DNA from 3 places in the Rhizobium sp. No.120 genome. Region 2 is predicted to be linked to each of the others. Evidence: predicted binding sites of a transcription regulator. Region 2 holds the regulator's gene; each other region holds the start of a gene.
What was found. The regulator LexA, encoded in region 2, represses DNA repair genes until DNA is damaged. The targets are predictions, from matches to a motif close to TGTTCNNNNTGTGTTCNG.
Positions count from the first base shown of each region.

Region 1: a site for LexA is predicted at 8,304-8,321, ahead of ACYJRZ_RS06880 (YifB family Mg chelatase-like AAA ATPase). Genes of this name have one in related genera too.
Region 3: a site for LexA is predicted at 3,280-3,297, ahead of ACYJRZ_RS09050 (PA0069 family radical SAM protein). Genes of this name have one in related genera too.

Region 1 is NZ_BAAJNQ010000002.1:234,871-244,481, forward strand. Features, by position in the region: gene ACYJRZ_RS06825 (complex I NDUFA9 subunit family protein) at 1-349, opposite strand, end outside; gene ACYJRZ_RS06830 (DUF1330 domain-containing protein) at 462-749, opposite strand; gene pyrF (orotidine-5'-phosphate decarboxylase) at 777-1,469, opposite strand; gene ACYJRZ_RS06840 (histidine phosphatase family protein) at 1,471-2,058, opposite strand; gene pmtA (phospholipid N-methyltransferase PmtA) at 2,078-2,671, opposite strand; gene dnaN (DNA polymerase III subunit beta) at 2,830-3,948, opposite strand; gene rsmI (16S rRNA (cytidine(1402)-2'-O)-methyltransferase) at 4,201-5,109, shown strand; gene ACYJRZ_RS06860 (YraN family protein) at 5,102-5,482, shown strand; gene ACYJRZ_RS06865 (endonuclease) at 5,584-6,579, shown strand; gene ACYJRZ_RS06870 (cupin domain-containing protein) at 6,678-7,181, shown strand; gene gshB (glutathione synthase) at 7,273-8,220, shown strand; gene ACYJRZ_RS06880 (YifB family Mg chelatase-like AAA ATPase) at 8,413-9,611, shown strand, end outside.
Region 2 is NZ_BAAJNQ010000003.1:96,911-106,521, reverse strand. Features, by position in the region: gene lpxA (acyl-ACP--UDP-N-acetylglucosamine O-acyltransferase) at 1-327, shown strand, start outside; gene ACYJRZ_RS11025 (LpxI family protein) at 330-1,211, shown strand; gene lpxB (lipid-A-disaccharide synthase) at 1,208-2,389, shown strand; gene gltA (citrate synthase) at 2,416-3,705, opposite strand; gene ACYJRZ_RS11010 (ComEC/Rec2 family competence protein) at 3,997-6,465, shown strand; gene lexA (transcriptional repressor LexA) at 6,446-7,168, opposite strand; gene ACYJRZ_RS11000 (VOC family protein) at 7,586-8,473, shown strand; gene kdsA (3-deoxy-8-phosphooctulonate synthase) at 8,470-9,309, shown strand; gene eno (phosphopyruvate hydratase) at 9,459-9,611, shown strand, end outside.
Region 3 is NZ_BAAJNQ010000002.1:687,315-696,925, forward strand. Features, by position in the region: gene ACYJRZ_RS09035 (F0F1 ATP synthase subunit B) at 1-398, shown strand, start outside; gene ACYJRZ_RS09040 (phosphotransferase) at 528-1,283, shown strand; gene ACYJRZ_RS09045 (ribonuclease HII) at 1,288-1,947, opposite strand; gene ACYJRZ_RS09050 (PA0069 family radical SAM protein) at 2,053-3,210, opposite strand; gene ACYJRZ_RS09055 (glycosyl transferase) at 3,452-3,970, shown strand; gene ACYJRZ_RS09060 (hypothetical protein) at 4,144-4,452, shown strand; gene moaB (molybdenum cofactor biosynthesis protein B) at 4,484-5,038, opposite strand; gene ACYJRZ_RS09070 (4-(cytidine 5'-diphospho)-2-C-methyl-D-erythritol kinase) at 5,038-5,952, opposite strand; gene ACYJRZ_RS09075 (tetratricopeptide repeat protein) at 5,960-7,816, opposite strand; gene ACYJRZ_RS09080 (polyprenyl synthetase family protein) at 7,940-8,956, opposite strand; gene ACYJRZ_RS09085 (putative signal transducing protein) at 9,065-9,295, shown strand; gene ACYJRZ_RS09090 (tRNA1(Val) (adenine(37)-N6)-methyltransferase) at 9,304-9,611, shown strand, end outside.

The DNA.
Region 1 (9,611 bases), on a different contig from region 2:
TCAGCGAAGCGCCGGCATTGCGGGCGGCTTCCGCAATGGCCTTGGCGCCGAATTCCTGCACAGCTTCGAACGTGTTGCGGCCGCTCGGCGCCAAAATGCCGACGCAGTTGACGACATGCTGAGCGCCTTCGACCGCGCGGTCGATGGAATTACGGTAGCGCACATTGGCCTGGACGATCGAAATCTGGCCGAGATTGCCGAGCGGCTGCAGGAAGCCGGCAAGATCGGGGCGGCGAACGGCGACACGGATGCGATAGCCGCGCTTGGCAAGCGCACGCACGACGTGCCGCCCGATGAAACCTGATCCTCCGAACACGGTAACGAGCGGCGGGAGGTTGGACAGGGTCATGGCAGGCTCCTCGAAAGGCTTTGATTGGGCTTATCTGGTTTCGTCTTAGCCGATCCGTGCGCCGAGGTGAAGTGCTATCGCGCTGCATTGCAGCGTCGGCTTTTCAAGCGGTTTAAACCCCTTCAACGACAACCATTTCGGCGTCTGCCACCTGCTGGCGGATTTTGGCTGCGATCTGGTATTCCGGCGAGTTGTAGCAATCGACGGCATGCTGCAGCGACGGAAACTCGATGACGACGTTGCGGCCGCGCGCTTGCCCCTCAAGCGGCGTGAACGCACCGCCCCGGGCAAGGAAATTCGCGCCGTATTTCTCGAAGGCGGGCTTCGCGGCGGCGACATAATCCTTGTAGCGCTCGGGGTCGCGGACATCCACGCGCGCGATCCAATATCCCTTTGGCATGTTTTCCTCCCTGATTGTTGTCGTGGTTTAGAGCGCGGCGTCCATTTCGGCGAGGATGGCGCGAGCGGCCTCCTTCGGATCGGCGGCCTTGACGATTGGCCGTGCGACGACGAGATGGCTCGAGCCGGCCTTGATGGCAGCCGCAGGCGTCATCACGCGCTTCTGGTCGCCCTTGTCACTGCCAGCCGGACGAATGCCGGGTGTCACCAGCGCCATATCCGGCCCGATGATCTTGCGGACGGCGGCGGACTCTTCGGCCGAGCAGACAATGCCGCCCATGCCGGCGAGATGCGCCTGTTCGGCCCGGCGCAGCACCAGCGTATGCGGGTCATATTCGTAACCGGCGGCGATGAGATCGCCTTCGTCCATCGAGGTCAGCACGGTGACGCCGAGCAGGCAGAGGTCGGAGCCCTTGGCCGCCTCGACTGCCGCCTTCATGGCTTTCGGGTAGGCGTGCAGCGTCAGCATTGACATGCCCATCTTGACGATGTTCTCCACGCCGGAGGCCACCGTATTGTCGATGTCGAGCAGTTTCATGTCGAGGAAGATCTTCTTGCCGCTGGCGGCGAGATCGCGGGCGAATTCCAGGCCGCCGGCAAAGGCGAGCTGATAGCCGATCTTGTAATAGAGGATATCGTCGCCGAGGGCACCGACCACTTTCTCGGCCTCCTGAAGGTTTGGAACATCCAGTCCAACGATCAAGCGGTCGCGTGCGGTCATATCAAGCCCATCCCATCCAGTCTTCCATGGGTGTCCAGTCGCATGAGACGGCACGCTGCGCAAGATCGAAACAGAAAAGATTGCCGCCCCCTGGCGGCTGATCGCCCTGCCGCGCAATCGGCTTTCCTTGCAGATGACATTTCAGCAGGGTGCCAACGCCACCATGGCCGACGAAAGCGATCGGCACGGTCTGATCGTGCCGCGCAAGAACGGCCTCGACATTGGAGACGATCCTCGCCTGCGCATCGATGGCGCGCTCCCAGCCCTTAAAGCTTTCATGTGGGTTGGCGAAGAACCAGTCCGCTGCTTTTTCGAACTCCGGCGGCGCCAGAAAGCCCGTGGCGCTGCGGTCGTTTTCATGCATGGCCTCGATGATGTCGATCGGCGCACCGCTTGCCGCTGCCAGAGCCTGGGCCGTTTCGATCGCCTTACGTTCGCCGCTGGAGACGATCAGTCCCAGCCTGCTTGCCCAAGGCCGGCTCGCCGCCAGTCGCGCCCGCTCGGCGCCAGTGTCGGACAAGCCCCATTGCGGCACGGGCACGGTGGGATCAATGCGCACCTGCGGATGCGTAATATAAAGAGCGTACATGGATTTCTCAGCGATTGTCTCAGCCGCGGCTATAGACCCATAGCTGCGCCGGTGGAATATTGCGGACGATGAAGTCGTAATGGCGGATATGGTATCGGTCCGGCTTGGCAATGATCGGCGACACCGGGCCGTAGGAGATCTGCACCACTGGGCGGCCGGGCGGGATGCGATTCAGCAGGTCTTCGAGAAGCGCAACGCGCGCTTTCATCGGGAAATTGAGGAGAGGAATGCCCGAGACGACGGAATCGAAGGTCTGGCCGCGCAGCACTCCCAGCGTCTTATCGAGATCGAAGGCATCGCCATTGATGAAGTTGACGCCTGGGTAACGGCGGACGAGATGATTGTAGAAATCGGTGGAATACTCGATGGCGACGAGTTTTTGCGGCTCTACACCTCGTCCGAGGATGGCCTTGGTGATCGCCCCGGTTCCCGGCCCAAGCTCCAGCACGGGCAGGCCGGATTGCGGGTTGATGACACCAGCCATCTTGCGGGCCGTGATCGACGACGTCGGAACGATCGAGCCGACGGTCTTGGGGCCCTGCATCATGCCCTTGAAGAAACGAATCTCCTCGTCGAATTTCTTGCCAAGCCGTTCTTTGAGACGCAGCGCCATGCTCTCCCCCCATGATGTTATCGTCGTGACTTACATATTGCTTCTCTAGGATCTTGCAACGGAATGACGCAATAACAAGAGAAAATGTCGCAATCGATAAAGGACCAAATAAAAGCGCCCTGGCGTTGGTTAAACGCATGAAGGGCGCTTTAGTTTCGCTACACCCGCATCGGCATCAGCACATAAAGCGCGTCGTCGCCGGCCGTGTCGCGGATGAGCGTCGGCGAGCCGGCGTCGGCCAGCAGGAATATGGCTGCATCGCCGGAAAGCTGCGCGGTAATGTCGAGCAGGTACTTGGCGTTGAAGCCGATTTCCATCGGGTCCATCTCGTAACCGACGGCGACTTCCTCGGTCGCGCTGCCCGAATCCGGATTGTTGACAGTCAGCAGCAGCTGGCCGTCAGACAGGGCTAGCTTAACGGCCCGGCCACGCTCCGAAGAAATGGTCGACACGCGATCGACGGCCTGGGCGAAGGTCTCGCAATCGACCCGCATTTCCTTGTCATTGTTGGCCGGAATGACGCGCTGATAGTCCGGGAAGGTGCCGTCGATCAGCTTCGAGGTCATGACGATGGAGCCGATGGTCAGGCGGATCTTGGCGTCGGAGACTTCGACGGTCACGATCGCGTCCGGCGTGTCCACGAGCTTCTGCAGTTCACCCACCGTTTTGCGCGGGATGATGATCCCAGGCATGCCTTCGGAGCCAGAGGGAGCGCTGACATCGGCGCGTGCCAGGCGATGGCCGTCCGTCGCAACGGCACGGAGCTTCAGGTCGCCGCCGCTTTCGATCGTATGGAAGAAGATGCCGTTGAGGTAGTAACGCGTCTCCTCCGTGGAGATCGCAAACTGCGTCCGGTCGATCAGCATCTTCAGATCGGAGGCCTTCAGCTTAAAGGAATGGCTGAAGCTGCCGGCAGTCAGATCCGGGAAATCGGATTCCGGCAGGCATTGCAGCGAGAATTTCGAGCGGCCGGAAGCAACCGTCATCGAGCTGCCATCGGTGTTGGTGGCGAGAAGCACTTCCGAACCGTCCGGAAGCTTGCGCACGATGTCGTAAAGCAGATGCGCGGGAACTGTGGTGGCGCCGGCCTGTTCGACATTGGCGGGCGTTGCCTCGGTGATTTCGAGATCGAGGTCGGTCGCCTTCATGTCGAGGTTCGTGCCGTCGGCCTTAAGCAGCACGTTGGACAGGATCGGGATCGTGTTGCGACGCTCGACCACGCGATGCACGTGGTTCAGCGACTTTAGGAGGTTCGACCGCTCAATTGTAATACGCATGGATGCTACCGCTTTCGACCGTGACTAGCCGGGCGGCCCGAGGCGCCCGAGCGACATGTTTTCGGACAAGGCCCGAAAGATTGGACAGGCAACTTGGCAGACTTCTCCATCCGAATGCAAGAGGCATGGATCAATTGCCAAGCGCCAATTCGCCATTTCGGCGGCAATGCTCCACAGGAATTGCGCCGCTCTTGCCGTCCGTGCGCGCCTCGCCCATAAAGGCTGCTTATAGCAAATGAATTCAGGACCGGCATGAACGAAGAGCAATTAAGCAGCGGAGCGCGCAGTTTCCGCCTGCATAACAATCAGATCCCAGCCCGTCCTCTCGAACCGGCGCTCTATCTCGTCGCGACGCCAATTGGCAATCTCGGCGACATCACGCTACGGGCGCTGGAGACGCTGGCTGGTGCCGACGTGCTGGCTTGCGAGGATACGCGCGTGACGCGCGTCCTGCTCGATCGCTATGGCATCCAGAACAAGCCCTACGCCTATCACGAGCACAATGCCGACGAGGCCGGTCCCCGGCTGCTGCAGGCTTTGGAGGCCGGTCGGTCTGTTGCGCTTGTCTCCGATGCCGGCACGCCGCTCGTTTCCGATCCCGGCTACCGGCTTGCGGTGCAGGCGATCGAAGCGGGCTATAAGGTCGTTCCCATTCCCGGCGCTTCGGCCCCTCTGGCGGCTCTCGTCGGCTCCGGCCTGCCGAACGATGCCTTCTTCTTCGCCGGTTTCCTGCCCGCCAAGGACAAGGGTCGCCGCGACCGTCTGGCCGAATTGGCAGCCGTGCCGGCGACCCTCATCTTCTTCGAATCGCCGCATCGCATTGCCGCGACCCTTGCCGCTGCTGCCGATGTGCTTGGCGGTGAGCGCGCGGGCGCCGTATGCCGCGAGCTGACGAAGACCTTCGAGGAATTCCGACGCGGCACACTGTCCGAACTCGCGTCGTTCTATCATGCCGTTGACAATGTGAAGGGCGAGATCGTCTGGCTCGTCGGCCCGCCGGCGGAAAGCGTTGCGGCGCAGGCCGATGTCGATGCCATCCTCGCCGATCTCTCAGGGACGATGCCGACAGCCAAGGCCGCGACCGAGGCTGCGCGCCTCACCGGCCTGCCGCGCAAGGAGCTTTATCAGCGCTTGCTCGACATGAAGGAGCGCCATGGCTGAGCCGGGGTTTCAGGGTGGCGAAAAGCTCAAACGGCAAAAGGCCTGGCGTCGTGGCCATGTGGCCGAATATCTCGCCGCAGCCTTCCTGATGCTCAAGGGCTATCGCATCCTGGCCATCCGTCACCGCACCAAGCTCGGCGAAATCGATATCGTCGCCCGCAAGGGCGATCTCGCAGTCTTCGTCGAGGTCAAATCGAGGCGTGGGGCACAGGAGGCGATCGACGCCGTTTCCTTCTCCTCGCAAAACCGCATCCGTGCCGCAAGCGATCTCTGGCTTGCCCGCCAGCCGGATTTTGCCCGCCTGTCGCAACGCTACGACATCATCGCCATGCTGCCCGGCCGCTGGCCCCGGCATTTTCCGGATGCGTTTTGAACACGGCGTTACAGGACCGTCATAAAATCAGCCTATTGCCGGACCGATGAAGCGTTCGCGACTTCCGCCGCGCTCACAATGCTATTTTGACAGGCTTCACTATGATCCGTAACACCGTTTCCGCATTCACCGTTCCCTCGCAGGAAGAGCGCAAGAGCTTTATTTCACTCGAAAAGACCGCAGTCGTTCACGCCGAGAAGCTCGCATCGCTCGTCTGTCTGAATACGGTGCGCATCGGCGGGGCGGATGCCAAGGTCCAGGCTCTTTCCTTTCCGTTTACCGTCGCTGCCTGGAATCTCGAGCGCTGCCTCTTTCCCGAGGAAAGCGCGGCCAAGCTGCGGGAGACCGGCGCGCCGCTGATCCTGCTGTCGGAAATGGATCTGGGCATGGCCCGCACCGAACAGCGCGATCCGACGGCGATCATCGCCGGCGAACTCGGCATGAACCATGCTTATGGCGTCGAGTTTCTGGAGTTGAGCCTCGGTTCGGAGATCGAACGCTCCTTCTGCAAGGACGATTTCAATGAGAAGGGCTTTCATGGTAACGCTCTGATGGCCTCCGTCGCCCTGAAGGATGCCTTCATGATCCGCCTGCCCGGCGAGGCCGTCTGGTTCAATGACAGTAACGAGCAGCCGCGCATCGGCGACCGTTGCGCCGTCGGCGCCATCGTCGAGACCGAGGCGGGTCCGATGGTCGCTGTTTCGGTTCACCTCGAAAGTGTTGCGACCGCTGCCTATCGCGAGCGGCAGATGGCGGCACTGATCGATGAGGTCGAAGCCTTCGCACCCGGCCTGCCGATCCTGATCGGCGGCGATCTCAACACCGGCAACCACACCGGCGGCGATTATTCGACCGATACGCTGTTCGCGATGGCCGAGGGCCGCGGCTTCGAGTGCCATGGCGGACCGCTCGATCAGACGAGCACGCGCCCGAGCCTAATCACGCGCTTTCCCGATCGCACCATGAAGCTCGACTGGTTCATCACCCGCGGCTTGAAGATCGGCGAAAGCCACCTTGTTTCCTCCCTCAATGACGAGGGCAAGCCACTCTCCGACCACGATATGGTCGTCTGCACAATCGAAGGTTTTTCCGCCTGATCGCTGCAATCATTAAAATGCACTCAGTTTCATGAACTTTGCCCTTACCCGTTCCATGCGATGAGATCACAGACGCACATGGAATTTTGGGGGATTGCATGGTCTTGAAACTGATGTTGGCGAGCATGGCGGCCTTTGCCACCCGTGCCGCGCCGATTGTCCTCGCTATGCCGCAGTCGAAGAGCTTCGTGGCAGGCGCCAGCAACGAAATGGAAATGAATCCGTCGCCTATCGAGCCTTCCTGGGTTTTGTCGGGCAATCCGGTCGCCCGCATCGCCGAACACTCGCGCGGGCAGGACGATGCCGCAATGACGGCGCTGTGGGATTGCACGGCAGGCGAGTTCCGCTGGTATTTCGGCTGGGACGAAACGGTGATGATCCTTGAGGGTGAGGTGCATATCACCACGGAAGACGGCATAGAGCGGACGCTCAGCGCCGGCGACGTCGCTTATTTTGCCGGCGGCACCTGGGCGACATGGCGCATCGATCGCTATCTGCGCAAGGTTGCCTTTCTGCGCAAGCCGTTCCCTAAGCCTCTGACCATGGCGTACCGTCTGCGCAACCTCGTCCGGCAGGGCAACACGCAGGGCCTCGCCGCCTAAGCGAGGCCACTTGACGGAAGTCCTTGAATAGCCGTTGCGTTTGGATGCGGGCCGACCTACATCTGTCCGCAAATTCGAGCGAGGGCTGACTATGGCTGGTATCAAGAATGTTGCGGTCCAGATGGACCATGTGAAAAGCATCAACATTGCGGGTGATTCCACCTTCGCCATGAGTCTCGAGGCGCAGAATCGCGGCTATAAGCTCTTCCACTATACGCCCGAGCGGCTGAGCATGCGCGACGGCAAGATCTATGCTTCCGTCGAGCCGATGATCCTGCGCGACGTCAAGGGTGATCACTTCGAGCTCGGCGAACCCGAACGCGTCGATCTCTCGACGATGGATGTGGTGCTGCTGCGCCAGGACCCGCCCTTCGATATGGCCTATATCACCTCGACGCATCTGCTCGAGCGCATCCATCCGAAGACGCTCGTGGTCAACGATCCGGCCTGGGTGCGCAACTCGCCGGAAAAGATCTTCGTCACTGAGTTCGCCGATCTCATGCCGAAGACGTTGATCACCCGCGATCCGGCTGAAATCCGTCGCTTCCGCGATGAGATGGGCGATATCATCCTGAAGCCGCTCTACGGCAACGGCGGCGCCGGCGTCTTCCACTCGACGCGCGACGATCGCAATCTCTCGTCTCTCCTCGAAATGTTCGGCCAGCTCTTTCGCGAACCCTTCATCGCCCAGCAATATCTGCCCGACGTGCGCAAGGGCGACAAGCGCATCATCCTCGTCGATGGCGAGGCCGTCGGCGCGATCAATCGCGTGCCAGCCGAGCATGATGCCCGCTCCAACATGCATGTCGGCGGCCGTGCCGAAGCGACCGAGCTGACGGCACGCGAACAGGAAATCTGCAAGCGCATCGGACCGGCTCTGAAGGAGCGCGGCTTCCTGCTCGTCGGCATCGACGTCATCGGCGACTATATGACCGAGATCAACGTGACGTCGCCGACCGGCATCCGCGAAGTCAAGCGCTTCGGCGGCGCCGATATTGCCAGCCTGCTCTGGGACGCGATCGAGGCCAAGCGAGCCTGATCGGCAATTACGGCCACGCTTTCAGCTGAACGATCTATTCACCTCCTGCATGTCGTTGATTTCGATATATGGGGTGAAATTTTTGTTCGTTTATTGTTCTTGTTTCATTCTTTGTCTTGTGCCAGATTGCAACCCGAGGTTTGCTGATCTGGGTGGCTAGCGGCCTGCGAGTCTGGGGATAAGGGACAAGAGATGGTAGCGCGCGTCAGTACGGTGGCGTTTCAGGGCAATGAGGGCGTACCCGTCGAAGTGCAAGTGATGATCGCGCCGGGCAAAGTGCTGATGCACATCGTCGGCCTGCCCGACAAGGCTGTGGCCGAAAGCCGGGAACGGGTCCAGGCGGCGCTGCACGCCTCCGGCCTTGCCCTGCCGCCAAAGAAGGTGACGGTCAATCTCGCGCCGGCGGACCTGCCCAAGGAGGGGAGCCACTTCGATCTTGCGATCGCGCTCGGTCTGATGGCGGCGCTCGGTGCGATCCCAGCCGATGCTCTTTCGTCCTACACCGTTATCGGTGAACTCAATCTCGACGGCACGATCGCGCCGGTTGCCGGCGCGCTTCCGGCGGCAATCGCCGCCAATGCCATGGGCAAGGGGCTGATCTGCCCGGCCGAAAGTGGACCGGAAGCTGCCTGGGCCGGCAAGGAGATCGATATTCTGGCGCCGCGAAGCCTGATCGCGCTCGCCAACCACTTTCGCGGCACGCAGGTCCTGTCGCGGCCGGAACCGTCAGTCCGTGCCAGTGCAACCAACCTGCCCGATCTTGCCGATATCAAGGGCCAGGAAAGCGCCAAGCGCGCCCTGGAAGTAGCGGCCGCCGGTGGCCATAATCTGCTTTTCGTCGGGCCGCCCGGCTCTGGCAAATCCATGCTCGCCTCGCGCTTGCCGTCGATCCTGCCGCCCTTGTCGACGAACGAGTTGCTGGAGGTAGCGATGATCCATTCGATCGCCGGCCAGCTTTCCGGCGGCAAACTCTCCGATCGACGCCCCTATCGCGCGCCGCATCACTCCGCCACGATGGCAGCTCTTGTCGGCGGCGGTCTGCGCGCCCGGCCGGGGGAAGTCTCTCTCGCCCATCACGGCATTCTTTTCCTCGATGAGCTGCTGGAGTTTTCGCCGCAGGCACTCGATGCGTTGCGCCAGCCGCTGGAAACCGGCGAATGCGTCATTGCGAGAGCAAACCATCGGGTTTCCTATCCGGCCGGCATCCAGCTTGTCGCGGCGATGAACCCCTGCCGCTGCGGCATGGCCGGCGAGCCGGGGCACACTTGCGCCCGTGGCCCGCGTTGCGCTTCGGATTATCAGGGCCGCATTTCCGGTCCGTTGCTCGATCGTATCGATATCCGCATCGACGTGCCGGCGGTCTCCGCCGCCGACCTCATCCGGCCGACAGC
Region 2 (9,611 bases):
TTCACCCGCATCGGCAGGCAAGCCTTCATCGGGGGCCTTACGGCCGCCAGTTACGATGTCATTCCCTATGGCATGTTGAACGGCAATCCAGGCGTGTTGTCAGGATTGAATGTCGTCGGGATGAGCCGCGCAGGGATTGATCGTGCCGTCATCCACCGCGTTCGCCGCGCCTACAAGAGCATCTTCGAAGGTGAGGGATCCATCCGCGACAATGCAGCGGCTATCCGCGAGGAATATGCCGATTGCAAGGAAGTGATGGAAATTCTCGATTTCATTGCTGCCGATAGCGACCGCGCGCTCTCATCGCCGAATCGCGGCAAGAGCTGAGGGTGGTTTCGGCCAGCGAAAACGGCAAGGGCAGACTGGCGATCATCGCAGGCAGCGGGCTTTTGCCGGTTTACGTCGCCGACGCCGCCCGGCAGGCCGGTGAAAATCCCGTTATCATCGCTTTGACCGACGAGGCCGATCGCGATTGGTCTGCCTTTGATCACGCCAATCTCGGCGTCGGCAATTTTGCTGGCCTCGAGGCGATGTTCCGCCGACATGGCGTCGATCGTGTCGTCATGTCGGGCGGTGTTGCACGACGCCCTTCGTGGCGGCAGGTGCATCCCACTTGGCGCGTCATCAAGGAATTGCCCTCCACCATTCGCACGCTTCTTTCGGGCGGCGACAATGCCGTCCTGCAGATGGTCATTCGCCTGATCGAAGCTGGCGGAGTTCGCGTCGTGGGTGCGCATGAAATCGCACCGGATCTCTTGGCGACGACCGGCCCGCTTGGAAAAATCTCGCCGGTGGAAGAGGATCTGCGCGATATCGCTCAAGGCGCAAAGGCGGCGGATGCACTGGGACTCCTGGATGTCGGGCAGGGCGCGGTCAGCGTCGGCGGCCGCGTTGTTGCGCTCGAAGGCGCCGAGGGTACCGATAAGATGATCGAGCGAGTTGCCGAACTGCGCGCAGCAGGACGCATCTCGACGCGCCGGCGCGGCGTGCTCGTCAAGCTCTGCAAGCCGCAGCAGGATATTCGGGCCGATTTGCCATCGATCGGCGTTTCTACGGTATCGAATGCCAAGAAGGCTGGCCTGGCCGGCGTCGCAGTCGAAGCCGGCAGGGCCCTGATCCTCGACCGGCAAGCGGTGATCGCCGCCGCGGACGAGGCCGGTATTTTCGTCTGCGGCATCGATCGCGGACTGAGTACGGAGGGCTTCATGTGAGCGCAGCATCTTTGAAGCTTGCCGTCGTTGCCGGAGAAGTCTCCGGCGATCTACTGGGCGGCGATTTCGTCGCGGCCCTGAAGCGGCGCCATAATGATCCGGTCGAGCTGATGGGCGTCGGCGGCGAGGCGCTGGAGGCGCAAGGTCTCCGCTCGCTCTTCGATTATTCCGAACTCTCGATCATGGGCTTCATGCAGGTCATCAAACGGTTGCCGAAGCTATTGGCCCGCATCCGGCAGACGGCGGATGCAATCATTACCGCAAAGCCCGATGTGCTTGTGATCATCGACAGCCCCGATTTCACGCATCGCGTTGCCAAGCGCGTGCGCAAGGCTTTGCCCGATCTTCCTGTTATCGATTACGTCTGCCCCAGCGTCTGGGCATGGAAGGAATATCGCGCGCAGAAAATGCTCGCCTATGTCGACCATGTGCTGGCCGTCTTGCCTTTCGAGCCTGCTGCCATGGAGCGCCTGGGCGGTCCGGCAACCACCTATGTCGGTCATCGCCTGACAGTCGATGCCAATCTTCTGGAAACTCGCCATCAGCGCGCCTTGCGCGGTCTGGCAGGCGCCGATGTGCAGAAGACGATCCTGCTTCTGCCCGGATCGCGTGCATCGGAGATACGGCAATTGCTTCCGGTTTTTGAGCGGGCTACCGAAGAGCTTAGCCGGAGAAATGATAATATTCGTTTTCTGCTGCCGACAGTGCCGAAGCAGGAGGCGCTGGTTCGCTCGTTGACGGAAAGTTGGCAGGTCAAGCCCGATATACTTGTCGGCCAGGATGCCAAGTGGAGCGCCTTTGCCCAGGCCGACGCTGCCATGGCCGCCTCTGGCACGGTCATTCTGGAGCTTGGACTGGCGGGCGTTCCCGTAGTCTCGACCTACAAGACGGAATGGCTGGCGAAATTCGTGCTGTCGCGTATCAAGATATGGACGGCAGCTTTGCCGAACCTGATCGCTGATTACGCCGTCCTGCCAGAACTCATCAATGACGTTCTGCGGCCGGGCATGCTGGCTCGTTATATGGAGCGCCTGTCGAGCAATACGCCGGAGCGGGCGGCTATGCTTGCCGGCTACGATCTGGTCTGGGAACGGATGCAAACGGAGGAGCCGCCCGGCGACAAGGCGTCGCAGATTGTTCTGGACGTTCTCGCTCATAAAAAAACCGGTCATCGCTGACCGGTTTTTTGTTTGAATACCGAAGCTTAGCGCTTGGAAACAGGCACGTATTCGCGCAGCGGAGCGCCCGTATAGAGCTGGCGCGGACGGCCGATGCGCTGATGCGGATCCTCGATCATTTCATTCCACTGAGCGATCCAGCCGACGGTGCGGGCAAGAGCGAACAGAACGGTGAACATGGTCGTGGGGAAGCCAAGAGCCTTCAGTGTGATGCCGGAATAGAAGTCGACGTTCGGATACAGCTTCTTCTCGATAAAATATTCATCCGTCAGAGCGATGCGCTCCAGTTCGATCGCGATGTCGAGTAGCGGATCGTCCTTGATGCCGAGTTCGCCGAGAACTTCGTGCGCCGTCTTCTGCATGATCTTGGCGCGCGGGTCATAGTTCTTGTAGACACGGTGACCGAAGCCCATCAGGCGGAACGGATCATTCTTGTCCTTGGCGCGGGCGATGAATTCCGGAATGCGGTCCACCGTGCCGATTTCGTTCAGCATGTTTAGGGCCGCTTCGTTGGCGCCGCCGTGAGCCGGTCCCCAGAGGCAGGCGATGCCTGCTGCGATACAGGCAAACGGATTGGCACCGGAAGAGCCTGCCAGGCGAACCGTCGAGGTCGAAGCGTTCTGCTCGTGATCGGCGTGGAGGATGAAGATGCGGTCCATGGCGCGGGCAAGCACCGGATTGACCACATATTCTTCGCACGGAACGGCAAAGCACATGCGCAGGAAGTTCGACGCATAGTCGAGGTCGTTCTTCGGGTAAACGAAGGGCTGGCCGATATGGTACTTGTAGGCCATGGCGGCGAGCGTCGGCATCTTGGCGATCATGCGCAGGCTTGCGACCATACGCTGGTGCGGATCCGTGATGTCGGTGGAATCGTGATAAAAAGCGGAGAGCGCACCGACACAGCCGCACATGACGGCCATCGGATGAGCGTCGCGGCGGAAGCCGGTGAAGAAGCGCGACATCTGCTCGTGCACCATCGTGTGGTGGGTCACGCGATAGTCGAAGTCCTTCTTCTGTGCTGCCGTCGGCAGTTCGCCGTAGAGAAGCAGGTAGCAGACTTCGAGGAAATCGCCATGTTCGGCCAGCTGATCGATCGGATAGCCGCGGTGCAGTAGAACGCCTTCGTCGCCATCGATATAGGTAATGCTCGACTCGCACGACGCGGTGGAGGTGAAACCAGGATCGTAAGTGAAAGTGGAGGTGTTCTTATAAAGGGCACCAATATCAATGACACTCGGGCCGATGGTTCCGGTCTTGACCGGCAGGTCCACCGTCTTTTCACCCCAAGTTAGTTTCGCGCTTTGTTCCGTCATGCTGATCCTCCAAGATTTGGCGGGATTGACGCCATAAAAAGCGCCAAAAGGTTAAGCGACTACCGACTAGCTATATGATCCCGAGGCTAATGCCAAGTTATCCTAGCGCTGAATTGTGCAATGCAGTATCAACTTTTGGGCACTGCAGAAGCGTCTTTTCGTATGCCACGCTGAGAAACAGGCCCTATTGAGCTTTGTTCCCGCCGATTTCGGTTGAATTCACTAGACGGTGACGGCACAAATCGCGCAGAAGCTGTAGTTTGGCGCGGGGGCAGTCAGCGAGTGCCTAATTTGGAGGCATCCGACCAGCAGGAAGAGAGCAAGGACGTTATCGCGTCCCCGCAAGGTCGCGCCTTTTCCACCACGATTACCCTTCGCGCCAAAGCGCGACGATGGGAACGAACACAGGATCAGGCGCCGCTGACGGCGCGTTTCCTGCGTGTTGCGAAGCATCTTGGAGCCGCTGTCCTCGGCTTGATTGCGGAGGAGGCGGCCCATGGCCGTGCTGTTCTGTTCGCGCCGATCTATATGGGTTTGGGTGCGATTATCTGGTTTGAAGCGCAGGTCGATCCGCCACCGCAGGCAGTTCTCGCAGGCCTCGTTCTGTTTGCTTTGGGCTTTTTGCTCAAGCGCGATGCGGGCAGGCTACTACACCACACGCTTTTCGCCGGTATGCTCATCTGCCTGGGCATGGCGCTCTCGCAATGGGAAAGCTGGCGGGTTTCCACCGTCATGCTCGATTCGGCCGTGACGACCACCGTGACTGGGCAGATTGAGCGACGGGAGACCTATGACAATGGGCGCTGGCGCTATGTCGTCCGCGTCGAGGCAACGGAAAAGCCTTCTATTCGCCGCGTGCCGCAACGGGTCACGATCTTCGTGCGCAAGCAAGCGGAGCCGTTCGATTTGGGTGATCGGATCCAGGGCAGGGCGCGTCTGACGCCTCCAGCCGGACCGGCATTGATCGGCCTCAACGATTTCGCCTTCAGCTCATATTTTAACGGCATCGGCGCGAATGGCTTTGCCTACGGAACGCCGGAATTATTATCACCATCCGGTGACAACGCTGCCGGCTCGTTATTGGATACGGCCGATATCTGGCTTGCGGGCTTGCGCAACAGCATAGGCGACCGGATCAGGCAAACCTTGCCGGGAGATACCGGCGCCTTTGCCGCAGCGCTTGTCACCGATGAGAGACGTGCGATCTCAAAGGATACGACTGAGGCCTTGCGAGTCGCGGGCCTGACCCACATCATTGCAATTTCCGGCCTCAACATGGCGCTGTCGGCCGGCATTTTCTATGTCGGTCTACGTTATTTGTTCAGCTTTTTCCCCGGTGTCGCTCAGGCTTGGCCAACAAAGAAATTTGCGGCTTTCGGCGCACTTCTGACGGTAACGGCCTATTACCTTATTTCCGGTTTCGGCGTTTCCGCCGAACGCGCCTTCATCATGATGGCGATCATGTTGGTGGCCGTGCTTTTCGATAGACCGTCAATCAGCTTGCGCAATGTGGCGCTCTCAGCCATCGTCATCCTCGTCTTGTCTCCGTCGCAAGTGCTCGGTCCGAGCTTCCAGATGTCCTATGCCGCGACGCTTGCGCTGGTTTCGGGCTATTCGCTGTGGAAACGACGTCGCCATCGCGAGAACGTTGTTTCGCGCATCCGCTTATTGAGCCCATTGCTATTTATCACGCGCTTCTTCGGGGGCGTGATATCCACCTCCTTTATCGGCGGTGTGTCGACAGCGATATTTTCGATCGAACATTTTCACCGGCTGGCGACATATGGACTTGCCGCCAACCTTGCGGCCATGCCCGTCGTCTCTTTCATCGTCATGCCCTTCGGCATGATGGCGATGCTGCTGATGCCTTTCGGAATCGATGGACCGTTCTGGAAAGTCACCGGCGAGGGACTGGAGCTTGTGATCATCATCGCGAAAACCGTAGCAGGCTGGGGAGGCGATATCACCTTCGGCCGCCAGCCCGGCTGGCTGATGCCGACTTTCATCGCAGGATTCCTGATCATGAGCATGCTGCGGACCAGGCTTCGCCATCTGGGACTGTTGCTATCGCCGTCATCTGTCGGTGTGGCTGCGTTCGGCTCCGGCGTGCCGAAGCCAGATCTGATGATCTCGGAAGATGGCATTCTCGTTGCCTTGCGCCAGGATGATATTCTCTCCACCAATCGCGAGAGACCGCAGGCCTTCATCTTCGAGCAATGGCAAAAAGCGCTGGTCGCGGCCGAACATCAACCGCCAACGATGCTTGCGACCGATGACCGGCTTCCGCAGATCAGCAAGACGGATCGGCATAAGCGACTAAGTAACGAAGAGCAGAAGGCGGTCGGTACAGCAATGGCGGAAGCCTTAGATCGTACCATGCAGGGAAGCTTTGCCTGTCAGAAGGGAGCATGGTGCGTAGCCATGCTGGAAAACGGCGTGATATTGGTCACCATCGAGAACGCAGCCTACCTGCCCGCAGCTTGCGACACGGGGAACATTATCGTGACACATATCCGGCTGCGGCTGGACTACTGCCGCTCCGGAGCGATGCTCATAACCGGTGCGACATTGCGCAAAACCGGCTCCATCGAAATGATGCTTACCGCCGACAAGCCCATCATATCAGCCGCATTCGAGAACCCGCAGCGGCCATGGACCAGACATCGAACTTATGATTGGCGCACCGGCAAATTTGACGCGCCACTTGCAAAGGCACCACCAGTCGTCGACAACTCACCGGTCAGTGATAGCGACGAATAAGGCCAACGAGCTTACCCTGAACTTTCACGCGATCCGGCCCGAAGATGCGGGTTTCATAGGCTGGGTTCGCGGCTTCCAGCGCGATGGAGGCACCCTTGCGGCGGAAGCGCTTCAGTGTCGCCTCTTCGTCGTCGACGAGCGCCACGACGATGTCGCCCGGGTTGGCTGTCGTCGAATTGCGGATAATGACCGTATCGCCGTCGAAGATACCCGCATCGATCATCGAATCCCCGCGGACTTCAAGCGCATAATGTTCGCCAGAACCAAGCATGTCGGCGGGAACGGTAATATCGTGTGTATTGTTCTGGATGGCCGAGATAGGAACGCCGGCAGCAATCCGGCCCATCACGGGCACGGAAGCCGAACCGCTATGATCGTCATTTGCGACCTTCGGCTGAGCGGGCGGAGCGGCGGGCTGTGGCCTGCCGAGGCTGCCTTCGATGACGCTCGGCGAAAAACCGCGGCGAGGCTGCAGACTTGGACTATAGGCTTCCGGCAGCTTGATGACTTCGAGGGCCCTGGCTCGGTTCGGCAGCCGGCGGATAAAGCCGCGCTCCTCCAGCGCCGTGATCAGACGATGGATACCGGATTTGGATGCCAGATCCAGTGCATCCTTCATCTCGTCGAAGGATGGCGGAACACCAGATTCCTTCATGCGTTCGTGAATGAAGAGAAGCAGTTCCTGCTGCTTGCGCGTCAACATCGTCTTGGAACCCCAGAATCAAGAAAAGCCGTGAAACAAATCCAGAACGGACACTATATGTTCCATATGTGTTCCGCAAGTGCTTAAATTTCGGTAAAGCCTTGCAGGGTCAATTAAATAAACACGAGTTGCGAATGGATCGGCTTAACACGTCGAGACGCTATACATGCTGCAACGATTTGAAAAATATATGAAATGTCGATATTTCCATTCTCATGCCTTATTACTTGGTCGGCGTATCCAGGAAGCGGATCGATGTTGCGCGTCGTCGTTGAAGCCCGATGGAATTGAGAATCAGCGATCACGTTTGCGAGATTGCCTTCGGTCCTGCCCCTGTGCGTCGAGTGTCCATGTTCCTGTCTTGAATTGAGCGAAGGATGGGCGCAAATCTGCTCCCACAGGCAAACAGGAGGAACCATGAATTCGTCACAGCATCCACTGGATCATCTTGTGCTGCCGACCGTCGATATCGCCCTGGCGCGCGAGCGCCTCGGCAAGCTCGGTTTTACAGTGGCTCCGGATGCGCGCCATCCCTTTGGCACACAGAATGCCTGCGTTTATCTTGCCGATAAAACCTATTTAGAGCCTTTGGCTGTGGCATCCGCGGAAGAGTGCGGGAGGAGCATCCTGGATGGCAATGTTTTTGTTGCGCGCGATCAGGCCTATCGCTTCCGGGTGGGGGAAGATGGCTTTTCGGCCGTGGTGTTCGGTACGGATGATGCTGTGGCGGATGACGAGCGTTTCAAAGCGGCGGCGATTTCTGCGGGACGAATGCTGGATTTCTCCCGTCCCATGAAGATGCAGGACGGCACGGAAACCACGGCCGGCTTTCGTCTTGCTTTTGCCGCGGATCTGCGCGCGCCGGATTTTCTCGCCTTCTGCTGTCAGCGCATCAATCCGCTTCCGGCTGACCGAAGCGTGCTTGAGCGTCATGAAAACGGGGTGACCGGCATCGCGCGCGTGGCGCTTTCCGCGCCGCGGCCAGCTGCCTATCGCCGCTTCTTCGAAGACGTTGTCGGCAGCCCGCAAATAACGGAGCATTCCTTCGGTTTGACCGTCAAGGCACCTAACGCCGATCTTGAGATTTTGACGCCGGAAGGCATGGAGGCGTTCTATGACCTGCCTGTTCTTGCTAACGATCCGGGGCTCAGGGCACGTGCAATCCTTTTCAAGACGCGCGATCTTTCCGTGACATCGTCGCATTTCGCTGCTAACGGCGTCACCTATACGCGTAAGAACAATCGTCTATTGGCGAGGTTGGCGCCCGGTCAGGGCGCGCTGTTCGCCTTCGAGGAGATAATATGAGCACGAATTCCGAAGTCACCGTCGGCGAGGGTGCCTCCAAGGTCCTCTTTTCCAATGCTGCGAAGCTTTCGCTGATCGCCGGTCCCTGCCAGATGGAAAGCCGCGATCATGCCTTCATGGTTGCCGGCGTGCTCAAGGAGCTCTGCGGCAAGCTCGGCATCGGCCTCGTCTACAAATCTTCCTTCGACAAGGCGAACCGCACCTCGCTGTCCGGCAAGCGCGGCATCGGCCTGGAAAAGGCGCTGGAAGTCTTTGAAGACCTGAAGAAAGAATATGGCTTCCCCGTTCTGACCGATATCCACACGGAAGAGCAGTGCGCCATCGTTTCCAAGACGGTGGATGTCCTTCAGATCCCGGCTTTCCTGTCGCGCCAGACCGATCTTTTGGTTGCCGCCGCCAAGACCGGCCGCGTAGTCAACGTCAAGAAAGGCCAGTTCCTGGCGCCATGGGACATGAAGAACGTGCTTGCCAAGCTCAATGATAGCGGCAACCCGAACATCCTTCTTTGCGAGCGCGGCGCTTCCTTCGGCTATAACACGCTGGTCTCGGATATGCGCTCGCTGCCGATCATGGCGGCGATGGGCGCGCCCGTCATCTTCGATGCGACCCATTCCGTGCAGCAGCCCGGCGGGCAGGGCGGTTCGACCGGCGGCGACCGCCGCTTCGTCGAGACTTTGGCGCGTGCGGCCGTTGCCGTCGGCGTCGCAGGTGTTTTTGTCGAGACTCATGAGGATCCCGACAATGCACCGTCCGACGGTCCGAACATGGTTTATCTGAAGGACATGCCGCGGCTTCTGGAGAAGCTGCTGGCCTTTGATGCCATCGCCAAGGCCTGAAACATAGCCGGCATTCAACAGGCTGACATGAATTTGCTTTACGCGGCCTGCAGGAGTGCCAAATCGCGGCGCGGATCGCCATTGTAATTTCCGCGCCTTCGACTAAGACGATTTAAATCGATTTATAAACCAGCGAGCAGGAAGCTATCATGACCGCAATCACCGACATTATCGCCCGCGAGATTCTCGACAGCCGTGGCAATCCGACTGTCGAAGTCGATGTCTACCTCGAAGATGGCAGCATGGGGCGCGCGGCGGTTCCGTCGGGCGCGTCGACCGGCGCGCATGAAGCCGTCGAACTT
Region 3 (9,611 bases), on a different contig from region 2:
CAAAGTCGCTGGACGACCGCGCCGATCAGATCCGCAACGAGCTGGCAGAAGCCAAGCGCCTGCGCGAAGAAGCCCAGCATCTGCTGGCCGAATATCAGCGCAAGCGCAAGGAAGCCGAGGCTGAAGCAGCGCACATCGTTGCCGCCGCCGAGCGTGAAGCTGAAATGCTGACGACCGAGGCTCGCAAGAAGACCGAGGAATTCGTTGCCAACCGGACGGCTTTGTCCGAGCAGAAGATCAAGCAGGCCGAAGCGGATGCGATGAAGGCGGTCCGCTCCGCCGCCGTCGATCTCGCGATCGCCGCTGCTGAATCAGTTCTGGCAAAGAAGGCCGACGGCAACGTCCAGTCCGGTCTCTTCAACGACGCGGTCAAGGAAGTGAAGGCCCGGCTGAACTAAGCGCCGGGAATATCGAAACTCGAAAGAGCCCTGCTTCGGTAGGGCTTTTTTTGTTTTATACCCAGCCATGATTGATCATCTGCGCAAGAGGAAGCAAGATCAGTGGATGGGGGAGAGTGGATGCAGTCAATGGCTGGCAGCGAACCATTTCGGCAAGGCGATCTTATCGTGAGACCGGCTGCGGCATGGACACCGGGTGTGCACGCCTTGCTGGCTGCGCTGCACCGACATGGTTTCGATGCAGCTCCCCGTCCGGCTGGGTATGACGAAGCCTGGGAGCGGGTAACCTATCTGCCCGGAGATACCGGCGATCTCGATGACTGCATTGATATGCGCGGCGAAATGGCGCTGCGGTCGGCTGCATCGCTGCTGCGTCGCTATCATGATTGCTCCGCATTGTTCGCAAAAAGCGTTGAGGCCAGCAATGCATGGCAACTGCCAGCCCGATCGCCCTGCGAGGTCATCTGCCATGGGGATTTTGCCCCCTACAATGTCGTCCTGAACGATGGCGAAGTGACCGGTATCATCGATTTCGAGGCGGCGCATCCTGGCCCGCGAATGTGGGATCTAGCCTATGCCGTCTATCGCTGGGCCCCCTTGTCCTCCAGCGTCGCCGTCGAGGGAATGGATACACTTGTCGCCCAAGTCGGTCGTGCCCGGACCTTTGTCGATATCTATGGCTTGTCCCATGCCGAGCGTCTTTCATTGCCGGACATGATTATCGCGAGGCTTGAGACTCTGTTGGCTTTCATGGAGCGGGAAGCTGCGCGCGGTGTCGAAAGATATCGCCGAAACCTGCAGGATGGGCATGACGGCATCTACGGGACAGACATCGCCTATATCAGAAAATGCGCGGCCGAAATCGTCGCTGGGCTGACGGGCTGAGTGCTCAGACGGCCTCTTTGCGCAAAGGGCGGAAGCTCATGCGGTGCAGCGAACAGGGACCATGCTCCTCGATACCAGCGCGATGCTGAGGAGTGCCGTAACCGGCATGGGCTGCGAAACCATAGGCCGGAAAGACAATACCTGCCCGCGCCATCATCCGGTCGCGGGTCACTTTTGCGACAATCGATGCGGCAGCGATGGAGAAGGAGCGCGCGTCTCCTTTGACGACGGCCTTTCCGGGGCACGCAAGCCCGGCAGGCACATCGAGCCCGTCGGTCAATACATAGCTTGCCGGTACGGCAAGCCCGCAAATGGCGCGCCGCATCGCATCGAGGCTAGCTTTGCGGATATCGGTCGTGTCGATACGGCCGGCACTCGACGAGGCAATGGAAACCGTTGCCGTTGCGAGAATCTCGATGAACAGCTCTTCGCGCCTGACTGCGGTTAGCTGTTTTGAATCGTTGAGCCCTTGCGGGATGCGCTCCGGGTCTAAAATGACGGCGGCTGCGACCACCGGTCCGGCAAGCGGCCCCCGGCCAGCCTCATCGGCCCCAGCGACAGGCCAATGGCCGGCCCGGCGCGCAATCAGCTCCAGCTCGAAAGTGGGAACGAGCGGCGCGTCCTCGAAGAGCATTGGAGAATCGGGTGATGTGCTGCGTGTCATGCGGCGAAGCTCGCACACCACCCGATCTCCTGCAAGCCCCCGGTGGATCAGGGCGGCGAACCGAGGGGCTTTTCCAGCGGGGTCAGGGAAAACCCGCAAGGAATATCAAAGCAGCGACAACTGCACGCCGCTGCCGTCAGGCGGTATGAACAGATCGTCGCGCATTGCGATATTGCGACGCGTGAGCTCGAGCCGGCGCGTCGCCATTTCGAAGCGGCGGCTGATCTGCCAGGCATAAGGTCCGGCACCCTTCATGCGCTTGCCAAATTCGGCATCGTAATCCTTGCCGCCGCGCATGGAGCGGATCAGCGACATGACGTGGCGATAGCGATCCGGATAATGCTGCAGCAGCCAATCGCGAAACAGCGGGCTCACCTCCAGCGGCAGCCGCAGAATGACATAGCTCGCCTCCTGAGCCCCCGCAGCCTTGCCAGCATCGAGGATACGCTCGATTTCATGATCGTTGAGCGCAGGGATAATCGGCGCCACCATGATCGCGGTGCGGATGCCGGCCTCGTTCAAAGCCTGGATCGCTTCCAGCCGCCGTGGCGGTGTCGCTGCCCGCGGTTCCATGGTGCGTGCGAGCTTCCGGTCGAGTGTCGTCACCGATACTCCCACCCGCACAAGGTTCTTGGCTGCCATCTCCTTCAGAATATCGATATCGCGCATGACCAGCGCCGATTTGGTGACGATGGCAACTGGGTGGTTTGCCCGGTTCAGCACCTCAAGGATCTGGCGCATGATCCGCCATTCCTTCTCAATCGGCTGATAGGGGTCGGTATTGGTGCCGATGGCGATAACGCGCGGCTTGTAGCCGGGCTTTGCCAATTCGCGCTCCAGCAACTTGGCCGCATCCGGCTTGACGAATAGCTTCGATTCGAAATCCAGTCCGGCAGATAGCCCCATATAGGCATGCGTTGGCCGTGCGAAGCAGTAGATGCAGCCATGCTCGCAACCGCGATAGGGATTGATGGAACGATCGAAAGAAATATCGGGGGATTCGTTACGGGTAATGGCCGTGCGCGGCTTCTCCACCTGCACCTCGGTCTTGAAGGGCGGCAACTCCTCCCAGCTTTGCCAGCCGTCATCGAAGGCTTCGCGCTGCTGCGGCTCGAAGCGGCCGCTGGGGTTCAATCCGGCGCCGCGCCCACGCCGGCGTTCGGCGTCGATCCTGAGACCGGAATCGGCGATCAAAGCGTTGGCAACGTCTGCCGTATTGGCAGGCGCGAAAGCGGCCTGCCCTGCAAGGGACTGCTCGTTCATCGGTAGCTCCAGGGCGGTTCATGCCATCGCATGCCGCATCTAAGATGATTAAATTCCTATCCGACAAATGAGAACATTGCAAGAACAAAAATCCACGACCAGCATTTTCCACTGCATTCAGGAGAGGCATATGGCGATGCCGATTTTGAGAAATTCCGTCGGCTTATGATGCTTTTCTTAAACGTGCGGACCTGAGGGTTAGGTGCTGGCAATAAATTATGCGCTGCTCTATAAATGGGCAATGTTGACGGTCATCATAGAATGCCAGGATCATGAACCAGAACTGGCGCAGACATTGGCGGCATTGGTGGCAGGCGCGGTCGAGGGGCTGGTCAGCGATGTGGTCGTGCTCGATCACGGTTCGAGTGATGGCACATCTAAAGTGGCGGATGCTGCCGGCTGCCGCATTTATTCGCAGTGGGATATCAAGGACATAATGCGGTCGGCCCGCGGCGAATGGCTGTTGCTGGTCGAGCCGGGTGCGCGGCCGCAAGCGGGCTGGATCGACGAGATCGCTGAATATGTCTCCCTGAACAAAGGCCCGGCGCGGTTTACGGCATCACGCGGCTATCGGCGCCCCTTTCTGAAGCGGATCGGCCGCCGTTCGCCGCCATTGGAGCTGGGCCTGCTGCTTTCCAAACATCAGGCCATCGCGATCGCCAGGTCGGGCATGAGACTTGTGGATTTCGCCAAGGGCCAGAAGGGCCGCAGACTTTCAAGCGAACTCATTCCGTCCTGGGTGGCGCGCGCCGCGCGATAAGGCCCTGCGTTCCGCAGATTCCATTTGTAAACGCAGGAATAGGTGCGATAATTCCTGTGTGGCGGCACCTTACGCGTGTCGCGTTGTGGCCGACCATGAAGATGCCGATTTAGGCGGAACTGGTCAGCGGAACTCTCCTTTTCCGCCGGGATTTCGGCGAAAGGAGGTGCGTTATGAAACGCAAGATGTTCCGCCGCCTCACGGCAACCGTCTTCGTTGTGAATGCAATTCTTCTTCCCGGCATTGCCGCTGCTCAGGTAACCTTGGCCTGCGCTCAACGCGTCGATATCGTCGCGTTTCTTGGCGACCATCTTTCGGAAAAGCTTTCGGCGGTCGGGAAGCTCGATCAGAGCACGATTGTCGAGATCTACGCGGCCGAGAGCGGCAGCTGGACACTGCTAATGAGCGATGTATCCGGCCGGAGCTGCATCATTCTCAGCGGCGATTCTTGGGAATCAATTCCTGTTCTCCCGAAGGCATGACCCGCGCGCAATATCGCGGCGAGCAGAAGACCTATCTCGATCCGGCGCCCCGCTTTAAATGCTCGTCGAGGCGCGGCATGATCTCCACGAAATTGCAGGGCATGTGGCGATAGTCGAGCTGCGCCTTCAAGATGCCGTCCCAGGCATCCTTGCAGGCGCCGGGAGAGCCCGGCAGCACGAAGATGAAGGTGGCATTGGCCACACCGCCAGTTGCTCGCGACTGGATCGTCGCCGTGCCGATCTTGTCATAGGAAATGCGATGAAAGACCTCGGAAAAGCCGTCCATGCGCTTTTCGAACAGCGGCTCCACCGCCTCGGGCGTGACATCGCGGCCGGTAAAGCCCGTACCGCCGGTGGTGATCACGACGTCGACCGCATCGTCCTTCGTCCAGGCTTCCACCTGCGCGCGGATGCGCTCTTTGTCGTCTGGTACGATGGCGCGGGCAGCAAGCCTGTGGCCCGCCTCTGCAATGCGGGCAACCAGCGTATCGCCGGATTTATCGTCAGCGAGCGTGCGTGTATCGGAAACGGTCAACACGGCGATGCCGACGGGAATGAAGGATCTTTCGTTGCTTGACGCTGCCATCATGCCTCTCCTGGGATCGTTTCGGTTACCTGGAAATACCAACCCGGCTTCTGCCTGTGAAGCGATGCGGCGGCTTTCTTCGCCAGTTCGATATCTGCGAAAATGCCGAAGCATGTCGCACCGGAACCAGACATGCGTGTCAGGATTGGGGATTCACTTTCGATCAGTCCGGAAAGCATGCCAATCTCGCCGCAGACCGAGCGCGCCGGCGGTTCGAGATCGTTGCGCAGGGCCTTGATCGTGTCGATCCATTCGCCTCGACCTTGCGGCATCTGCGACGGAAACAGCAATGGCGGATTGTCCTTGCGTGACAGCTGGCGAAACACGTCGCGCGTGGAGACGCCAACGAGCGGATTGCCGAGAACCATCGGAAAGGAAGGAAAGAATGGCAGCAAGTCTATCGCCTCACCGATGCCGCGCGCGACCAGGGGTTGGCTGGCAAGGCACATCGGCACATCGGCGCCAAGCTTCAAGGCGATGGTCTTGACTGTCGTCTCCGGCAGGATAACACGCCATAGCCGCATCAGCCCGCGCAAGGTCGCCGCTGCATCCGCCGAGCCGCCGCCGATGCCGGATGCGATCGGTAGGTTCTTCTCCAGATGGATATAGGCAGGGGGCGCATCGAAGCCGGCCGAGTTGACTGCCTGTCGCAAGAGATCGCGTGCCTTGAGAACGAGATTGTCGCCGGCCTCGGCATCGGCTGAGAGGAGCGGGCCGAACCGTCCCGAAAGGCTGAAATCATCATCCTCGCTTGCGCGAAAGAAGAGACGGTCGCCATGGCGGGCAAAGCTGACGAGCATGTCGAGCAGATGATAGCCATCCGCACGGCGGCCGGTGACATGCAGCGCGAGATTGATCTTTGCGGGCGCTTCTTCCGTAAGGTCGAAATCGCCCGCTGCCAAGATCGTGTTCATGGAAATCTTAGGACTTCTTATCGACCGGCGCCGGAGCGTTCGTGTCGGGCGAAGGGGCTGGCGCCGGATCGGGCAGCTTGCTCTTGTCGACGGTCTTCGGATCGTTGTCGAGCGGCGGCAAGCCTTTCTCGACCTTCTCCTTGATCTTCGGAATATCGGCTTCTTCCGGCTTCGAGGCGAGCGCCCGGTTCCACTGATAGACGGCTTCGAGCTTGCGATTGACGCGCCAGTAGGCATCGCCGAGATGGTCGTTGATCGTCGGATCGCCGGCCTTGAGCTGCGCTGCCCGCTCCAATTCGCTCACCGCATCGTCGAAGCGGTTGAGGCGGAAATAAGCCCAGCCAAGGGAATCGACGATGTAGCCGTCATCCGGTCTCAGATCGACGGCCTTCTTGATCATGTTCAAACCCTGGTCGAGGTTCATGTTCATGTCGACCCAGGAATAGCCGAGATAGTTCAGAACCTGCGGTTGATCCGGATTGAGCTCAAGGGCCTTCTTGAAGTTCGGCTCTGCATCCGCCCACTTCTTCAGCCGCTCATAGGCAATGCCGCGTTGGAAGAACACCGCCCAATCGCTGCGCTTCGGCACGGGACCGATGATCTGCACGGCCTTGTCGTAATTGTCCGCCATGGCCTGGAAGTCCTTGGCATCGGAAAGCACGCTGCCATAGGCGAGATAGCTGCGGACATCGTTGGGATCGGAATCGATCAGCGCCTTCAGATGCTTGCGTGCATCGTCGACCTTACCTGCCTGGGCGAGCGCGAGGCCGAGCTGCAGCTCGGAGATGCGGGCCATCGGCGAATTATCGGGCACCTTCCTGTAGAAGCCGATCGCACGATCGGTCTGCTCCTGCTTTTCGGCCAGTCCGCCGAGCAGCACCAGCGTATCGGCCGCTTTCGGGTCGAGCGAATTGGCGATCTGCAGGTAAAGCGAGACGACATCCTCGGCACCATCACGGTTCAGCGCGGCACCGATGGTGAAGAGAACGGCGGCCGCACCCTCGCTGGCATTGGTGACCTGCTGGTCCGGCGTATCGCCCTTACTGATGCTGTCGCGCAGCGCATTCAACGGGGCATAATTGCTGACGAGATTATCACCGACGGAGATCGCATCCAGGGCCTTCTGTTTGTCGCCGGCCTTGGCTTCGAGGCGCGCGAGCGCCATGACGGCGCGCATAAACGTATCGGGAGCCGTCGCTCCGCCCGTCTTGTCCAGGATCGCATCGTTAAGGTGAGAACGTGCCGACTTCAGGTCGCCCATCGTCAGCGCAATGGCGCCGGCATGATAGTTCTTGAAGATGTTGAACCAATCCGGGCCCTTCATCTTGTCGATCATCGAGATCGCTTCCTTGCCGCGGCCGGATCCGGCGCGCGCCCAGGCGGCGAGCAGATTGGTCATCATCCGGTCGAGATCGTTCGGACCGTTGTATTTGAGGATTTCCTGCGCGGTACGGTATTCGTGGCGGCGGATGGCATCCATGCCGCGCACGATGGTGGTCACGCGTTCGACAGAAGGATCGCTCTTCAGCTCGTTGGCGTATTTGACGCCTTCTTCCAGATTGCCGTTGAGCAGCAGCGAGATCATCAGCCGCTGGCGAATTTCCGGATTGCTCGGGTCGATCATCAGCGCCTTTTTGTAGAGCGCAATGGCAGTATTGTAGTCATGATCGACATCGGCGGTGCGGGCAGCGAGGAACGCGCCTGCGAACGTATCGACACTATCCGTATCGAAGGCGACCGGGGCGCTGGCCTCCGGTGCAGCCGCCGGCTTATCATCGGCCCGCGCGACATTCAGGGCGGACACCGAAAGGACCGCCGCCAGGGCTACGCCCGAGAGGAAACGGATGGCAAGTCTCTGCCGCATTGGAAAGCCTTTCATCAAGGGACAGCCGGCGAAGACGCCGGCGGCATAAAGCGTTCGTGTCAACTGATTCACAACAGGATGGCTTTTTTGAAGCGGCCCTGCAACAAATTCAGGCCACCGCCATCAATTAACGCGTTCGATGCAGAAATCGATCACTTCCAGAAGTGCCGATTTCCAAGGCGTTTCCGGCAGGGGTGCCAGGGCGTCGCGCGCGATGGTGCCGTAATGGACGGCACGGGCAATTGTGTCGGCCAGCGCGCCATATTTCGTGATCAGCCCGAGAGCCTTTTCGAGATTCTCGTCGCTGTTGTTGCCGGTTTCGATGGCCTCACGCCAGAAGGCGCGTTCCTTCTCCGTGCCGCGGCGATAGGCGAGGATGACCGGCAGCGTGATCTTGCCCTCGCGGAAATCGTCGCCGACATTCTTGCCGAGATCGGCGGCCTTGCCGCCGTAGTCGAGCGCATCGTCGACGAGCTGGAAGGCGAGGCCGAGATTGGTGCCGTAGGATTTCAGCGCATTGCGCTCCGCCTTGCCGGCATTGGCGACGATCGGGCCGACTTCAGCCGCTGCGGCGAAGAGCGCTGCGGTCTTGGCGCGGATAACCGAGAGATAATCGTCTTCCGTCGTCTCCATGTTCTTGGAAACGGAAAGCTGCAGCACCTCGCCTTCGGCAATGACACAAGCAGCCGAGGACAAGACGTCGAGAGCATCGAGCGAGCCGACTTCCACCATCATACGGAAAGCTTGGCCGAGCAGGAAGTCGCCGACCAGCACGCTTGCCTGATTGCCCCAGATCATCCGGGCCGTGGATTTGCCGCGGCGCAGATCGCTTTCGTCGACCACATCGTCGTGCAGCAGCGTCGCTGTGTGCAGGAATTCGACCGATGTCGCGAGCTTGATGTGATTGTCGCCCTGGTAGCCGTAAAGAGCTGCGGAGGCGATGGTCAGCATCGGCCGCAAACGCTTGCCGCCGGAGGAGATCAGATGCTCCGCAACCTCGGGGATCATCTGCACATCGGAGCCCGCCTTGGATAGGATGAGCTGGTTGACGCGTTCCATATCCGCCTTGGTCAGGTCCACCAACGGCTTGATGGATGCCAGTTTATTCTTGCTTTCTTCAAGCGGTATCACGACGCCCAACGATCCGGACTCCTGTTCATTTTGTGAAAAGCACAATAAGAAGGGGCGAAAGAGGCGGCAAGAGGCGAATTGTCTCGTCGCGTAAATTTGACAGGAATTCTAAGGCTTATGCACGAGCTGATCCGCACCAACGACCCGGTCCTACTCTCATTTGCCGAGAGCCTGATGAAGGATGCCGGGATTCACTGCTTCGTTGCGGATCAGGCGATGAGCATTCTGGAGGGCTCACTCGGCATGCTGCCGCGCCGCTTTCTGGTGGAGGAGGAGCGTGCCGATCTGGCCCGGCGCATCCTGATCGATGCCGGCCTCGGTGGCGAGTTGCGGCCGGTGCGGACCTGAGATCGGCCATGACCGGCAAGCCCTCCGAAACCATCGATGCCTTCCACCGCGGCGGCTTCCACATCGTGCAGCCGAAGGGCAGGGGGCATCGTTCCGGTATGGATGCGATGCTGCTGGCAGCGCTCGTGGCCGACGAGCGTACGATCCGGGTGGCGGATCTCGGTGCAGGTGCTGGAGCAGCCGGAATGGCTGTGGCTTCCAGACTCGACCGGGCGGAGGTCGTGCTGTTCGAGCGCTCGTCCGATATGGCCGAGTTTGCGCGCAAGAGCCTCCTGCTACCGGAAAATGCCCGTTTTGCCGGCCGCGTCTCCGTTAT